DNA from 3 places in the Halobacillus sp. ACCC02827 genome. Region 2 is predicted to be linked to each of the others. Evidence: predicted binding sites of a transcription regulator. Region 2 holds the regulator's gene; each other region holds the start of a gene.
The links. The regulator LexA, encoded in region 2, represses DNA repair genes until DNA is damaged. The targets are predictions, from matches to a motif close to CGAACATATGTTCG.

Region 1: the regulator LexA is predicted to act here: its motif matches at 3,294-3,307, upstream of QRD89_RS11230 (Y-family DNA polymerase).
Region 3: the regulator LexA is predicted to act here: its motif matches at 2,825-2,838, upstream of QRD89_RS17195 (YolD-like family protein).

The regions. Positions count from the first base shown of each region.
Region 1 covers NZ_CP128168.1:2,107,457-2,113,228, forward strand. Annotated here, with positions in the region: gene QRD89_RS11215 (NCS2 family permease) at 1-1,070, opposite strand, end outside; purine riboswitch at 1,143-1,243, opposite strand; gene QRD89_RS11220 (YqkE family protein) at 1,370-1,594, opposite strand; gene QRD89_RS11225 (iron-sulfur cluster biosynthesis family protein) at 1,591-1,920, opposite strand; gene QRD89_RS11230 (Y-family DNA polymerase) at 1,985-3,259, opposite strand; gene QRD89_RS11235 (hypothetical protein) at 3,404-3,589, opposite strand; gene QRD89_RS11240 (hypothetical protein) at 3,582-3,788, opposite strand; gene QRD89_RS11245 (hypothetical protein) at 3,847-3,999, opposite strand; gene QRD89_RS11250 (LolA family protein) at 4,027-5,094, opposite strand; gene QRD89_RS11255 (sensor histidine kinase) at 5,097-5,772, opposite strand, start outside.
Region 2 covers NZ_CP128168.1:1,780,804-1,786,575, forward strand. Annotated here, with positions in the region: gene QRD89_RS09470 (hypothetical protein) at 1-182, opposite strand, end outside; gene QRD89_RS09475 (methyl-accepting chemotaxis protein) at 500-1,408, shown strand; gene QRD89_RS09480 (N-acetylmuramoyl-L-alanine amidase) at 1,619-2,728, shown strand; gene QRD89_RS09485 (hypothetical protein) at 2,810-3,043, shown strand; gene lexA (transcriptional repressor LexA) at 3,066-3,689, opposite strand; gene QRD89_RS09495 (YneB family resolvase-like protein) at 3,981-4,640, shown strand; gene QRD89_RS09500 (DUF896 domain-containing protein) at 4,742-4,975, shown strand; gene tkt (transketolase) at 5,147-5,772, shown strand, end outside.
Region 3 covers NZ_CP128168.1:3,247,339-3,253,110, forward strand. Annotated here, with positions in the region: gene speE (spermidine synthase) at 1-213, opposite strand, end outside; gene QRD89_RS17190 (transglycosylase domain-containing protein) at 345-2,396, shown strand; gene QRD89_RS17195 (YolD-like family protein) at 2,464-2,805, opposite strand; gene QRD89_RS17200 (YwhD family protein) at 2,930-3,472, opposite strand; gene QRD89_RS17205 (ABC transporter permease subunit) at 3,594-5,594, opposite strand; gene QRD89_RS17210 (YwgA family protein) at 5,728-5,772, opposite strand, start outside.

The DNA of each region.
Region 1 (5,772 bases), 330 kb from region 2:
ATCAATGCCCCGACAATGATGAGAGCCGGAGCTGTGACTTCCGGCGTGATGACGCCGAGAAGCGGGGAAAAGAATAAAGCAATGAAGAAACAGACGGATATGACGACACTGGTGAAACCGGTCCGTCCACCGACTGCAACGCCTGCTGATGACTCGACGAAGGACGCCGTCGTGGAAGTACCGAAGACCGCTCCCGCAACACCAGAAGTGGAGTCGGCGAGAAGCGCACGACCGGCATTGGGAATTTGGTTATCCTTCATAATTCCCGCCTGGCTCGCCACGGCAATAAGGGCACCAGCGGTATCAAAGAACGCCACGAACAGGAACGTGAAGATGACAGCAAGAATTTCAGGCGTCCAAATATTCCCGAGGTTTTCAAACGCGACACCGAACGTAGGCTCAAGACTGGGCACCTGTCCGACAATTGAATCCGGAACAGCAACCAGTCCCGCAAGCATCCCGACGATACTCGTGATGACGATCCCGTAGAAGATGCCTCCACGCACACCACGGACCATCAGCATTAGCGTAATGATGAACCCGAAGGCAGCAAGGGCTGTTGTAGGTGTTGTGAACTGACCGATCGAAACAATCGTCGATTCCGCCCCGACGATGATGCCGGCGTTCTTCAAACCTATAAATGCGATGAAGAAGCCGATTCCTCCGGCAATAGCATGCTTTAAATCCTTGGGAATAACGTTTATAATTTTCTCACGGATCTTAAAAAGACTCAAAATAACGAAAATGACACTGGCTACGAATACCCCTGTCAATGCGATTTCCCAGTCAATCCCCATTCCGATAACAACAGAAAAAGTAAAGAAAGAGTTCAACCCCATACTCGGAGCGATTCCTACCGGGAAATTCGCCAGCAGTCCGATCAACAGTGAACCTACGATGGCTGACAGGGCAGTCGCCGTAAACAGCGCCCCTTTATCCATACCTGCCTGGCTCAATATGGTCGGATTAACGACCAGAATATAAGCCATGGACAGAAACGTTGTAATTCCAGCCATGGTTTCTTTGCGGTAGTTCGTACCACGGTCCTGGAACTGAAAGAAGTTTCTCATGATGTACCCTCCTATAATGCAACAAAAAAAGCACCGGTCCCAGCACCAGTGCTCATCCATAGGAAAAAGGAATCAACATTCACTCTTCCCTGTAGACAAGCTATTTCCGGTAGCTGGTAGAAACGCTCAGGCCATATTCCTGAACTTATACAAGGTACTTCATGTATCAATTTATAACGAGAATCATAACAACGAAGGGGCTGTGGGTCAATCGTTTCCGTCGAAGTCCGGGAATTCCCGCTTTTCTGACTACGGTTCATCGATCTCCTTCCAATGAAAAAAGCCCCCGGGATGGGGACTCATTTTTTAAATTTCTTCCAATCCATGTCACTCTCGTTGAGCAGCTCTTCAAAGCTTTTGTTCGCTTCTCTTTGTTTCCGTTCAGCGATCCGGCGTTCCTTCTCTTTCGCTTCACGGATCTCCTCCTGCTTTTTCAGCTCGGCCTTTTTAGACTCCAGCTTCGTCCAAACATCGGCACCAAGCTGATCCGCAAGTGTTCCACTCGTTTGTTTCTTCTTGCTCATACCGCAGCTCCTTTGACCGTTTTAATCGGGATGATCGGATTTAGGATACCGTCCGGGCTGGACAGGCGGAACGTTCCCTTGGCAAAATCCAGCTTCATTTCCTGCTTGAAAAAGACAGACTGCTGGTCGTCGATGACGACAGGATACGCTTCATTTTCCACTTCTTTATCCGTATCGTACCGTTTATCATCAAAGCGGATCATAGGAAGCCCGTTCACACCGCAGCCGCAGCCTTCGGTATCATAAAACAGCCGAATAATCGGACGCTCCGTTTCTTCCATCCGCTTCAGTTGTTCCATTGCTTCGTCTGTTATCCTTAATTTCATCTTTCATCCCTCCTGTTCCTCTATTTTAAAAAATCCGGGACGTTCGTGCAATCGTTCTGTTTCTCTATTCTGCATAGTGACCTCCGACAAGCCGGCTCCGATGGCGGGCCGTGCCCGCATCGGTCCATGACACGGCCCGCAGCAGCATATCCTGACCGTACCGCTCCCTTATTTCATCCATTACATACCCAAGATCCCTTTTCCTGTCCCGGGCGTGCTGGAACAAATCAAGCTGGATGTCCGAGTCTTCCGTTATATTCCCAAGAGAAATGGAAATCTTACGTACGACCTCGCCGTTATAATAGCGGCTGAACAAGACGAGACATGCCCGGTAAAGGTCCATCGTAATACTCGTCGGATGCTCGACGGAAACCGACCGGTGGAAACCGGACCCGCCTTCCGTTTTGCTGTAGCCGATACCGAGGGAAATCGTTCGTCCCGCATGCCCTTTCCGCCGGGCGCGACGGGCGACTTCCTCGCACATCTCCAAGATGACGTACTTAACATCCTCGGGCTTATGATAATCCCTCAAGAGAATCTGACTCTTCCCGTAGCTGACCTGCCCCTGGATGATCGGTGCCCCGGGATCGGACAGATCGACACCGTTTGCATGGTAAAAAAATTGATTGCCCATGACCCCGAACGCTTTCTCCAGCTGTTCCAACGGAAACTTCGCCAGCTGGCCGACAGACCAGATCCCCATCCGGTTGAGCCGCCGTTCCAGACGAGGACCGATCCCCCACATCTCGGACAATGGTGCCACCGGCCACAGCTTCTCTCTGAAGTTGTCATACGTCCAACGGGCAACACCCTTTTTCTTCGCTTCCAGATCCAGGCACAGCTTCGCAAGCAGCATGTTCGGACCGATGCCGATCGCTGCATCCAGATGGAACGTTTCCTTCAGCTCATCTATAATCATTTGGGCAGTTTCTTCCGGATTGCTGAATCTCCCTTCTCCGTTCCCCACTTCAAGAAAGCTTTCATCGACGCTGTAGGTGTGGATCTTCTCTTTCGGCACGAATTTATGGAACAAATCCGTCACTTGCGTGGAAATCTCTAAATAGGTTTTCATTTGAGCGGAGACGATGACGATTTCCGGAACGGAGGGAATTTCGAACAGGCGGCTGCCTGTTCGGATGCCGTACTTCTCCTTCATAGCGGGCGTCGCCGCCAGAACGACACTTCCCCTGCGCTCCATATCTGCAACGACCGCGAGCGGACATATCAGCGGGTCGAGTCCCCGCGCGACAGCCGCGCAGCTGGCATAGAAACTCTTCATATCGACACAGAGGATCCCCCGGTCTGGATAACTACCGTAATCGATGTTCGGATTTTTCATACCTGCTCCTCCTTTTCCTCTACATACTATTATGCGAATATATGTTCGCATTTGCAAGTGGCAATTACTGTTAGAGGAAAACTGACAAAAAAGAAAAAGTCCCCTTTCCTGCAGAAGGATAAGGGGGACCTTTATGAGAAACCATTACTTTTCCCGGCTTCTATGTACCTTTTCTGCCCGGGCCACGCTCAAAAACGCTGCGATTTGAGCAAGCACAAGGTAAAAGACAAAATACTCACTGGAAAGGACTGCAGATAAAACAGAAAGAAGACTGAAAAGGGACGCCGCACAAAATCCCGTTATCGTCTTCTTATCTATCCCTTCAGCCATAGTGACCGATCCACTTAAGCAAAAGCACCCCGACGCATGTGACGACCGCCCCCACTGAAAATACGAGCAGCATCACCCGCTTGCTCCTCGTTTCCCACCAGGCTAACCCGGCGGTGGCGGCGGTGAAGAGCATGCCGAAAAGAAACGAAGCAAATGGACTTGTCGGAATAATCCAATCGTACCAATGAACAACTCCCATCGATTCAACCTCCTGCCATCAATCGTACCGATACTGCTCCTTACAATCATATACCTGCTTAGAGAAGCGAAACCGTGAGGACCGCAGCAGATAAAGTACCTACAGCTGTAAGAATGATGATTTTACGGTGACCCTGCCTGTCCGAAGGTTTGAGCAGCTCTTTTATTGCTGCTGCCCATATCCAGATAGATGCGATAGCAATCATCCCCATATTTACTCTCCATCCTTTCCTCGACCGTCATTCCAACGCCTCGGCAATGGCAAATATTTCTTCCTTTGTCAGCTCCGGGTCTTCCACAAGGAGCGAATACCGAAGTCCACCTTCTTCCCAAAGGAGGTTTGTAATGACATCTTCCGTAAAGACGCCCTTCGTCCCTCGGACTTCCACTATTTCTTCCCCGCTGAAACCGGCAGAAAGGTTGTCTTCCGGAGCTTCAAAAGAAGTCAGTGTGAACTGCCCGTATCCATCTTTGCTATAGGATTGATTCACCTCGGTACGCTTTAGCTCTTTGCTGGAGAAACGATCAACAGCTGTTAATTCATAGGCCTCATCCTTGACCTTCAAAACAGGCTGACCGTAGATTTCCTCTGCCTCTTCAAGAGACGTCTCCTCCGTTAAACCGAGATCATCCATCTCTTTCACCTCGACACCCTGAGGAAGGTCCATCGTAAAGGTACGGTCGTCGAAGGAAGGGTCCACATCCAATTCCGTCACCGTATATTCCGTCTTAAGATCCTCACTATGGGCGACCATTTTGATAATGATCCAATGCTTATCGGAAATCCAATACTCCTCGTTCCCGCGGAATCCCCCGTCCTCTTTCGGCACGGCTTTGATATGGTACGTTCCAAATCCGTTCACTTCTTCCTCCCCAATGAGCTCGACGTCATGGGTTTTCCTTGTCTCTTGAAGCATTTGCTGCAGCTGCTCCCGTTGAGACTCCCCGGAAAGCATTTGTTCTGTCCCGGGACTGTCTATGGTGAATGCTTCTCCCTGCTCTTCCGAATAAAACATAGTTGTCTTCCCATCATTCAACGACTGGACAGCACCACCCTCCGTATCTGCGATGACCTTGATCCGATTATTAGCAACATCCGACCACTGTTCCATTGTAGAGCGGTCAATGGTATCGTCTCCTTTTTGGACATCCATCTCCATTTTCATATAATAGCGATCCAACTGATCTTCTTTTTCGACCGCATTTGCTACAATCTGATCCGGCGAGTACGCTCCGCCCGACTCAGCGGAGCAAGCCGATACGAGACACACACCTGCTGTAATGACTCCAATTAACCACTTCCTCACGTTTAACCCTCTCCTTCATGTACTTGATTGAACAACATAGCAATGATCATCCCGCGCCCGGGCACGGACCAAAGCTTCATCTCTCCTTCATGGCTTTCAGCAATCATATGGGCGATGCTTAATCCAAGCCCCGATTGTTTGCCGTCATCCGACGTCCGGGAAGCTTCTCCTTGATAAAATGGCTTGAGTACCGATTCCAGCTGCTGTTCCGCAATCGCCGGCCCTTCATTCTGTACAAGCAAGAGCGCTCGGCCCTTTCTTTCCTGGAACATCTCTTCTGCTGCCTCCGGGAAAACCCACCCGGGCAGCGGCTCCTTTTCGCCAAGGACGGCGGCAAAAATGGTTTTTCCCTCCGGCGTATAGCGCAGGGCATTGCTCATAAGATTATCGAGGTAACGAATCATTTCCCTGGCGCTCATCCGCACCGTTCCTTCGATTCTCTCTTCTTTTAGAAACAGGACTCCTCGGGCACGGGCCATCTCATCGTAGCCCTCAAACAACATATCAAAGAATTCTTCTGCATCCACTTCAGGCCGCTCCATCTCATAGCTGCTGGACTGAAACTTGGCGAATGTCGTCAAATCCTCAATCAGACCTTTCAAGTGATTGGATTTACCTGCGAGGATCTGCAGGTATTCTTTCCTTTCCTGTTCCGTCAACCCTTCTCCCTGCAGAGCC
Region 2 (5,772 bases):
TTAATTAATCTTACAATCAAATCTTCGTACGTATCCACTTGAGCCTGTAATTTTTCGTTTTTCTGCTTTAATTCTCTTATACGACGAAGCATTTCATCCATTAACTTGAGTTGTTCATTATCCGCATGATCATTATCGATATCATCATACAAACAAATTAACTTATCCATCAACTTTTCCAATTTACCACTCCTTAATACCTAAATATGAATATAATTATACGGTATAAAATGAGTAACTTCCTTCAAAAACATTTTGTTTAACTTTTCTGAATACTGCGAATGGCATTAAACTCTTATTATATCAGTTCTTATATATAAAAGACATGCCTGCAAATAAAGAATTCATATGCTGGTTTTTCACCTTATAAATGCCAGGTAGAGGCCTTAAATGAAAAGCATACGAGTGGAAAAAATGTACCCGGGGTGGTTTTCAACATTTTAATTAGGGTAAAAGTACCTATGCGTAATGGAAAATAAATAAAAATAAGGGGAATGAAATGGTTAGTAAAACAGGTAGAGATGTCATGGAAAACCGTTTGTTTCAATCCATCAACGATAATTTGGCGATGATATATTTCACAACCGATCGCAAGGTACGCTACGTGAATGATCGGTTTGCAAAGACATTGGGTTATACATCCAACGAGGAAGTTATAGGGAAAGATCATAAGGAGTTCTGTTTCCGGGATTTTTCTGAAAGCGGAGAGTATCTGCTTTTTTGGGAAAATTTAAAAACGGGGAGGAGTTTCCAGGATAAAATTCTTAGAAAGAACAGACGCGGAGCAGAAATTTGGCTGGAAGCGACCTATATGCCTGTTTGGGAGAATGGAGTAGTCAGTGGAATATTAAAAGTTGCTACAGATATTTCAGAGCGCCAGCAGGGACTTCAGGACCTTGTAGGCAGGTTGAAGGATATGTCTTACACATTAAATGAAAAGGCGGTCCAAGGATTAGCCTTTCAGAATGATTTAAGTGACAGAGTAGATCAGATTTCTTCGATATCTTCTGAAAACACGGAAACTCTTGGGGAGCTTGGTATTCAAACAACTAAGATCCAGGGAGTGGTTAAGACCATTCGTGATATTGCTTCTCAGACAAACTTGTTGTCATTAAACGCCGCAATTGAAGCTGCGCGTGCGGGAGAGCACGGGAGAGGATTCGATGTCGTTGCAAAAGAAGTGCGCAAATTATCGAATAAAGTGGATAAGTCGATCAGCGAAGTGAATGAAAATGTAGAAAGCATCACTAATGAAATAGAAAACATCACAAAGGGAACGGTAAAGATACAAAAAGATGTAGAGGCAGCACTAACACAAATTAAGTCCGCTAGTGAGATTTATCAAGAGCTTGTTGGAGACGGAGAAGAGCTGGGAGAAAGGGCCGAACATTTGCAGAAGATTATATAGATAGAAAGAAGGAGTGCCCGTGGAGAGAACGGAGCGCTTCTTTTGTATGATAATGGCTTTTTCTATGGGATAGAGGCGGATATCTGTGCCCTTTGTTATGGCAGGATGGAACCAACGGACAAGAATATGCATACCCTTGTTACATAGATGTAGTTACTATGGACCATCTATTGGTTCTGGTAAATTTATAGAATAGTAAAGGAGAGCATCATGGCAAGATTAGTCTATCCAAGTGGAAGCTGGAATGGCAGGTTAGTGGCTTTGGATGATGGACATGGAATGGGGACTCCAGGAAAGCGGACTCCTTACATCCCGGAACTGGGGCGTCAGATCAAGGAGAATGAATTTAATAGGAAAGTTGTCGCTTATCTATCAGATATTCTCTTGTTTCACGGATTCCGTGTTTTGTTGGTTGCACCAACCGATGCAGATACGCCTCTTACGACAAGAACAAATGAGGCCAACCGATACAAAGCAGATATCTACGTATCGGTGCACTACAATGCATTTGATGGTTCTTTCGGGGGATCAGATCCCAGTGGAATCGAAGTATATGTCTATCCCGGTTCTTTAAATGGGTCTGCGGGTAGGTTGGCATCACTTGTCGGCAAATATTTACGAAGAGGCACACAACAGAATTGGCGCGGTGTTAAAGAAGGCAATTTTCATGTGTTGCGAGAAACAGATATGCCTGCAATTCTAACCGAAAACGGCTATATGGATAACAGGCGCGAGGCTTTATTAATGATTAATGAAGCTTTTCAACAAGAAGTAGCGAAAGAACATGCGCAGGGAATCTGTGAGTACTTTGGTGTTGCTTTCAAAGGAATCGGTGAGACGATTGACACAAACTACCTTTCTCTTGGGGATACGGGTGAAGCGGTGCGTTTACTGCAGAATAACCTCTTGAAATTGGGTTATTCAATGGGAGGATACGGGGCAGATGGTTCCTTCGGTCCGGCTACAGAGGCCGCTGTCAAAGCTTTTCAACGAGACCAGCGGTTAACGGTGGATGGTTTTTATGGTCCGAATACACAGAGAGCCATGGAAGAAGCCTTAAAAAAATTGGAGGATGATGAAATGGAAGAAGTAGCAGTTGTTATCAATTCATTTGCCGATTTCCCGGCTGTGGAAACACTCGCCATACGGGAAAATGCAATGATTGCGTTAAGGCGTACGGCAGAGAGGCGCCAAGTGGCTAAAAAGATAATCGTTGCAGGTGGAGGAACTACAGGACTGAAAGGTTCTAATTTCGTTGATTTATCAGGAGCGACCCGTCTCGAGACGGCTCGGAAAATTGAAAATTATTTAAAGCGATGAACCAGCCCAGTATTTCCCGGTATACTTCCCGAATACTTGCTCCTATAATATAAGAACAAACGTTCTTGCAGGAGTGATAACATGCGTCAACTTTTAAATCGTTCCATGACGGAGCATATGCCTTTGGAAATCATTTACCTTGCACGTGATCAATCCATTACTCAGCGATTTATCAGAGTCATCAGGATGGATGAGACCTGTTTAGTGGCGTATTGTTATACACGGAAGCAGGTAAGGACGTTCAGATGGGATGGAATTCTTTCGGTAGGTGTCGTATATAAAAATAAAGGATTAGAAGAAAGAAGCGGGGCTTAAAATAGCCGCCGCTTCTTTTATTTTAATGTACTGTCCGGTATAAACCGACAACTCGACCTAAAATGGATACATCACTAAGAATGATCGGTTCCATTGTCGCATTTTCCGGCTGAAGCCTGATGTGGTTCTTTTCTTTGAAGAAGCGTTTCACCGTAGCTTCTTCTTCCTCTGTCATAGCGACGACAATGTCACCGTTCTGAGCTGTCTGCTGCTGTCTGACTACTACCATATCTCCGTCCAGGATTCCTGCTTCTATCATACTCTCTCCCTGTACGATGAGCACAAATGTGTTGTCGTCCGTTCCTGCAAGCGTATCCGGGAGTGGAACGTACTCTTCAATATTTTCGACAGCGGTGATGGGAGACCCTGCTGTGACCTTACCGATCACAGGGGCATAGGCGACCTCGCTTCTGGGAATACTGTGATCCTCTTCTAATTCAATAACTTCAATTGCCCGCGGTTTCGTAGGGTCCCGACGGATAAAGCCTTTTTTCTCAAGCCTTGATAAGTGTCCGTGCACAGTCGAGCTGGAAGCAAGACCCACAGACTGTCCGATTTCCCTAACGGATGGTGGATACCCTTTTAACACTACCTGTTCTTTTATGAAATCTAGTATTTCTTGCTGCCGCTTGGAAAGTTTATTCATAGATTAGCACCTCGTACATAGGATTATAGTAACCACATTGTACCATGGAGGGCAAAAAAACACAAACAAGCGTTCGAAAAAAGTCGTTGACAGGAACGTACATTCGTATATAATTAAAAATATCAAATGCGAACACAGGTTCTTAGGAACGTTCGTTCTTAATATGGAGGGGTTCACATGTTCAATAAACTATCCAAACTGGACGTCACGTACATCATTTTGTTTGTTGTCAGCTTCGCTTTTCTCTATTATTCTATGGTAACGAGCGGATAAGAGAGGGGTTTATTGTAGATGAAGGTTGTTTTGTACTGCCGCGTCAGCACGGAAAAAGAGGCGCAGATCTCATCGTTAAAACGCCAGAGGGCGGAATTGACTGCCATGGCAGAAAATCACGGGTTGGAAATTGTCGATTGCATTGAAGAACAGGCAAGCGGCTACGAAATAGAAAGAGAAGGTATTTTTTCTGTTTTGGAGTACCTTTCTTCAAGACAGGCAGATGCATTGCTGATTCAGGATGAGACGAGGCTCGGAAGAGGGAATACGAAGATAGCCCTTTTCCATCAGCTTAACAGGCTTGGGGTTAAGGTTTATTCCCTTACTCATGAAGGCGAACTTCAGATTTCCGAGTCGGATTCTATGGTGCTTCAGATCGTTGGGATTGTGGAGGAGTATCAGCGGAAAATCCACAATATGAAAATACGAAGAGGAATGAAGAAAGCTGTAGCAGAAGGATATGACCCTTCTGAAAATTTATCCAACAGACACATGGCTCCGGGCCGTGAACGACTCCATTTTCCAATTGAAGAGGTTGTGCGACTTCGCAATAATGATTTGACATTTAAAGATATCGCAGCGACGCTTCGAGGACTGGGATATGACGTTTCTAAAGCGACCGTACATAGAAGGTATAAAGAATACCTATCGCTTGAAAAGGAGACGGAAGAACTGTAATATAAATAGACGATAGACAAGGGTCTGAAGGCTGCTTGTCTTTTTCCGTTTTATGTACCATCGTCTGCTTATCGATCACTAATAAAAAGGAGCAGGATCATATGTTATCCCAAGAGAAAATCAAGCGAATTAATGAGTTGGCCAATAAATCCAAGCAGGTGGATTTGACAGATTCCGAAAAAGCAGAGCAGAAAACGCTCAGACAGGAATACTTGAAAAACGCCCGCAAATCGTTTAAGAACCAATTGAAAGGTGTAACGGTTGTAGATCCAGAAGGAAACGACGTGACACCGGCAAAATTGAAACAGATGCAGAAGAATGAGAAGAAAAATTAACTTCCTCCGCACGCTTAGCCATAAAGCGTGCGGCTTCTTTGTTTAATTTTGCTTATTCAGGGAAAATTAGAACGGTCACGGTTTTATTGAGTCCTGGCGCTTGTCTCAAATGTAATTTCATTATAGGATAATACATGGTACATATGCCTTAACAGAAAGGGGAATGTTTACATGGCTAACAGCCTTGAACAAACATCAATCAATACTATTCGTACTTTATCTATCGATGCAGTAGAAAAAGCTAATTCCGGCCACCCTGGAATGCCTATGGGAGCAGCTCCAATGGCTTACACACTTTGGACGAAGTTTATGGATCACAATCCTAAGAACTCTCAATGGTTCGACCGTGACCGCTTTGTCCTATCCGCTGGACACGGGTCCATGCTTCTTTACAGCATGCTTCACCTGTCTGGTTATGACGTATCCATCGAGGATTTGAAGTCCTTCCGTCAGTGGGATTCTAAAACTCCTGGTCACCCTGAATACGGCCACACTGACGGAGTCGAAGCTACAACTGGTCCTCTAGGTCAAGGGCTTGCAATGGCGACCGGTATGGCAATGGCAGAAGCACACCTTGCTGCTAAGTACAACCGCGGTGATTACAATGTTGTCGATCACTATACCTTCTCCATTTGCGGAGATGGCGACCTTATGGAGGGCGTTTCTCAGGAATCTGCTTCCCTTGCAGGTCACTTAGGTCTTGGGAAATTGATCGTGCTTTATGATTCCAACGACATCTCTCTTGATGGAGATCTGGATCGTTCCTTCAGCGAAAGCGTAGAGAAACGCTACGAAGC
Region 3 (5,772 bases), 1.5 Mb from region 2:
AAACAACGGTACATGGGCAACCATTTCGTGATAGACGAATTCATCTTTCTCTGTCGTCATGACCATGTCATCAAGAACGAGCATGTTCCCCCATTCTTCCGTTTCCAGCATTTCCAACTCTTGAAAATCTGTCTTTTCCTTATGAAGCGAACGATTGACTTTCGCTGTAATACCGAAATTCTCGGTTTGTTTCTCGGTAAACCATGTACCCATGTTTCATTCTCCTTTTTCATCTATAAGTAGTTCCATTGTATATAAACTTTCACAAGAAGTTTATTTTACTACGTATTCTCACATAATAATAGCAGTCTTTATACATTCTTAACAGTTGGGAGTATAAAAAGATGCGCTCATTATTTAAACGTACGTATAAATGGGGGAAGCGAGGGTTCAAGCTGGCTTTGTTCGGTTTGATTGCCGGAGTTGTCCTCACAATCGGTGTATTGATTGCAGCCGTCATCCAAGGGCCTCCTTCCTTGACGACTGAACAAAATACGGTCTTCTATGGATCGGACGGAGAAATTATCGGCGAGGATCAAGGAGCCGAAGAACGCTACTGGATCGACATCGATGACATGCCGGAGTCCTTGAAAGATGCCACCCTTGCCATTGAGGACAGACGCTTTTATAACCATTTCGGCTTCGATTTCAAGCGAATCGCAGGCGCGGCTCTCACAGATTTGAAGCAGATGAGGATGGCGGAAGGAGCCAGTACGATCACACAACAATACGCCAGGAACCTGTACCTTTCCCATGACAAGACATGGACGAGGAAGCTCCATGAAGCAATGTATGCCCTACGTCTCGAAATCTTCTACAATAAAGATGAAATTCTGGAAGGCTACCTAAATACGATTTACTACGGACACGGTGCCTATGGAGTAGAAGCAGCAAGCAGGTATTACTTCGATAAAAATGCGGAAGAGCTCTCTTTGAAAGAAGCCAGTATGCTTGCCGGAATACCTAAGGGACCGAGCTATTATTCTCCATTAGATAATGAAGAAAATGCGGAAGAACGTCAGGAGCTTATATTGACGGAAATGGAGAATAACGGCTACATCACGCCATCTGAGAAAGAGGCGGCCGTAACCGCAAGCATTACGTATGCAGATCCCGACAAATCCGAGGAGAAGGAAATTGCTCCTTATTTTCAGGACCAGGTCGTGACAGAAGCAGCCGGCATCCTTGACGTAAGCAGGGAAGAAATTGAAAGCGGAGGCTTCCATATCCATACGACGTTGAAGGAAGACCACCAGAATATCCTCGAAGAAAAGGTGAAGAAAAATATACCCGCGGAGGAAGAGATACAGGTCGCTGCTGCGGTCATGGATGATCAGACCGGAGCCATCACAGCCATGATCGGCGGGAAAGATTACGAAGAGAGCCCTTATAATCGTGCCACCCAGGCGGAACGACCGGTTGGATCCACGATCAAACCATTCCTCTATTACGCAGCGCTGCAGGAAGGCTACTCTCCAGTCACCATGATAGAAAGCAAACCGACAGAGTTTGAAGTGTCCGGAAAAAGTGAACCGTATGCTCCGACGAACTTCAACGGAAAGTTTGCCGATAAACCGATTACGATGGCTCAGGCTCTCGCCATATCCGATAACATCTATGCCGTCTCTACCCATATGGACATCGGACCGGAGAAGCTTGTCCGGACGCTGCAGGATTTCGGTATCGATAAGCAATTCAAACCGAACCCTTCCCTTGCCCTCGGCTACTCCTCTGTATCCCTTTTGGATATGGTAACCGCCTACGGCAAGCTCGTGCAGGGAACAGAATCGATCTCCGGGCATACGGTGAGCAAAATCACCGATCAGCACGGGAGCGTTTTGTATGAATATGAACCGGTTTACGATAAGGATAAAGCCATTGATAAGAAAACGGCATTCGCCGTGACGCATATGATGACAGGCATGTTTGACTCGGGGCTTAACGCCAACTACGCAGACGTCACCGGTTCACCAATCAACGGCAAACTGACACGTATGTATGGCGGCAAATCAGGAACAACGGATACCGACAGCTGGATGATCGGCTTCAGTCCTCAGTATTTGTCCGCCGTGTGGATCGGGTATGATGAAGGCGGCAAAGTACTCGAAGACTTTAACGACCATCGCTATGCCAAGAACATCTGGGCAGATACGATGGAGGCTGTCCACGAGCCGCTTCCTGAAGCTTCTTTCATTCCACCGCCGGGCTTGAAAGGCGTCTATATCGACCCTGACACCGGGGCCCTCTCCGGACCGAACTGTCCTAAGGAGCGGCTTGTGTATATGGAGAAAGCCGCAATTCCTGATGAAGTCTGCGGCGGAGATGACAGCAAGGATGTAGAGGAGGAATTCAAGAATGACCCTTGGTTCAAAGATGTGGTCGACTGGTTCTTCTAATTTCAATATTCTCCTAAAAATAAACCCGGGCGATCCGATAAACGGACGTCCGGGTTTTCTTTATCTGCTATAAAATAGCCAGATCCGCAAGATCATCTAAACGGAAGCTGTAGGGCTCTTTCGTTTTCCAGTTTATTGCGTTCACCCGCCGCTCCGTTTTGTTCAACTGCTTCAGCTTCAGTATGACATCCTCGTAATCAAAACCGTTATGCACTCTGGCTTTTACAGTAAGATCATCTTTCCATGCCCGCTGCAGCAGAAAATCGACTTCCGCCGCCTTCTGCTCATCGATGATTCCTTTCTCCACCCGTTCATCCTCTTTCCACAGGTTTTTAATCATTTCTACATGCTCCGGCAGCATTAAGGACGTCCACTTGATCGTCCCACGGTCACGATTTCGATTATCCATTTCGCTCTCTCCTCCAAAACGAACGTTTGTTCTCATTTTAACACAAAAAAGCAAAAGGTATACTGGGTTTTCAAGGGAATGACACATAAAAAATCCACCCCCGCAGATGCGGGAGCGGAACATTTCATTCTACTCCTAGCGATTCCTTTAAAGAAGACGTCGTATTTTCCCACAATTCCGGCTTGAAATCCCGTAAGTAGTCACCGAGAATTTTCTTGGACTTTTCATCCATGTGATCAACGACATACTTCCCTTTCAATGACTTATCCATATGATTCACGTGCTCAGGCATCAGTTTGTAGCCACGCTTGATGGAACGGTCGACGACGATTTCGCTCGCTGCCACTCCATAATAACAAGGTTTGCCTTCTTTAAACTCCACCGTGACCCAGGCAATCCAATACAGCAGACCGTTCTTCACGACTTCTCTGTCCGTAATGAACTTGATCCGCTTCTCGACTTTACTTCTCGCATGAAGAGCTCCCATATCGACGTAGGCCTCTTCTTCATTCGGATCGACGATGACAGGCGTCATGTTCTCCAGGCTTATGGAACCGACACCGTAACCGCCGTGGCCGTCCGTGGAGTCGTCCTTAATGATGGTAAACTGATTCTTTTTCTTATCTTCCGAGTCTTTGTTGTTTTTGAACTGATCGAATTCTCTCATGCTTTAAACGCTCCTCCTCATTGTGTACACCAGCTATTTTGTCCCATTTTAACATACAACAGCAGGATTATTGTCAAGGAAGCGTCGAACACCCCATTAATCAAACGCTTGTTTAAGTCTCCTATGATTCATCTCGCCTCCAGTCCTCGCCGGACGCCCGCTTCATAAAAGTGAAGTCCTCCGTAGCAGGATCTTTATATCGGGGTTGTCTCTTCTCTTTCTTAGATCGTCGGGCACGGAGCAGGTGCAGTCCTTCCACCGGCACCCCTACCCTCCGCTGCTGGACATCTTTGATTCCCTGGATGATAAGCTGCATAGAGGCGATAATAACGACAAAACAAAGAAGAGCGGGAATGATCAGCCACCACCGGCCGGTCATGAGAGAATTCTTCGCAGAACCGATTAACCCTGACCATTCGTAGGTCGTACTCAGCGGTGGATCGTTCTGATATGGTTCGTACGTAACTTTTGTGCCGCCGAAGTAAATATCAAATACGCCGAGGTGAATGAAAATCAGCAGCGTTTGAATGAATTGCTGCCCGAAAACAACCCCTATCCTTGCACTCATATGTGGAAGCAGATGCTTCCATAGAAGATGGACGGAACTGCCTCCAAGTACTTTGGTACTGACAACAAACTCTTCTTTCATGATCCCTTTCATTTCCTTTCCGAACAGCGTTACGACAAGCGGAGCAGCCAGCAGAGTAAGGATCAGAGCCTGGTACAGGATCCGCTCGGTTTCCGTCGTCACAAACCCTCCCTCCGGCATCCATAACACCGGCCGGAGAAGCAGGTAGGCGATGACCGTCATCGGCAGGAAGTGCATGCCGTCCACCAGCTTCTCGATCCCCTGCTGCCATTTCGACGGCAGAAAGAACGTATACGGGACTGCCAGAATAAAGCCGATAAAGATGCGCAGGAAAGCGATAGCCAATGCAAAAAGGATCGTGTATTTCGCCCCGACAAGCAATTGATCAAATACGCTGAATCCAAGGACGTCCGTCCCAAGAAAAACGTACTCCGGTGTATGGGGCGCACCGCTCACCAGTCGATCATTCTCATCGTATATTTGAAAGTACTGATCGACGAGGGGATCGGCAGTCATTGTATAGACGATGCTTACGATAACCGTCGAGACGATGATCAGGAAGCCGGTCAGGAATTTGATATTCCTAAAGTGGGCGAGTATTTCTCTCCAGATGAAGGAGAACCGCACTCCTCCCGTACGTTTTCCTTTGCCCATAAAGGAATTCATGTGCATATTCTCTTCTTCCAAGCGCCGTCCATCCTTGATAAGGAAAGACTCCGTTCCCTGATACAGTAAATAAAATGGAGTGAACAAAAGAAAAAGGACAAAAGCAGAAACAATGGGCCGGAAATCGTCTATGAACACCGTTGTGATTCCGTTGATGTTAAATATGTATTCAATGATCAATAGACTGGAAAGCGCTCCCCAGACGATGATTTTTGAATGGGAAAAGGTACTGGAAACGATGTTTCGCACCACATGAACGGAAAGGATGTTCCATTTCGTCAATCCCTTCCCCAGCGCCAGCTGCACATAAGGCTTTGCCATCTCTTCCTCCATTAACAGCAGAAGAATCCTGTACATCATGACCATCGGAAGCACCGCAATGGCGATGATCGGAAGCAGATAAATCTTATCCTCTCCAAGCGAAGTGAACGGGGCTATCAGCCATCCGGTCTGTTTGAAGAACCAAACGATGAAGAGCTGTAAAGAAAAAGCGAGCAGAAGATCCGGGACAGCCTCCAGAAGGCCGACGATACGATCGACTACGGTCCGGATCCATTTCGGCAGGAATAAGGTAAAGAACGCACCGAAAAAAGCAAGGGCGACACCAAGCAGAATGCCTCCAAAGAAGAGAAGCATGGAATAACGATACGGCTCCCATATATAATCAAGCATCGGCACCTGCTGACCTTTGAACCAATATGTCCATTCAGTTGGATGACCAAGACTCATAATAAGATCCCGCAACTGCAGACCGTAGCTGCGCAAATCAAAGAAAGCCCCCTCATAAAACAGCGCCGGCGACGCGCTGATCAATACAATCCCGATCAGCCCCAGCACATAATAACCAATGAACTTCACTAATTTCACAACTCAATCCCACCTTTTTTTTTCGAAATAATCAGACATATAGATAAAAAAAGAAAAGGCATACTCACGTGGTACACCTTTCCGCTGTCGGAAAAAAAAATCAGGATAATCAACCGGATCCTATAGTCCCAGTTTAATGAATAGCGCGCAATTTTTCAATAAATTTCCAAGCGTCAGC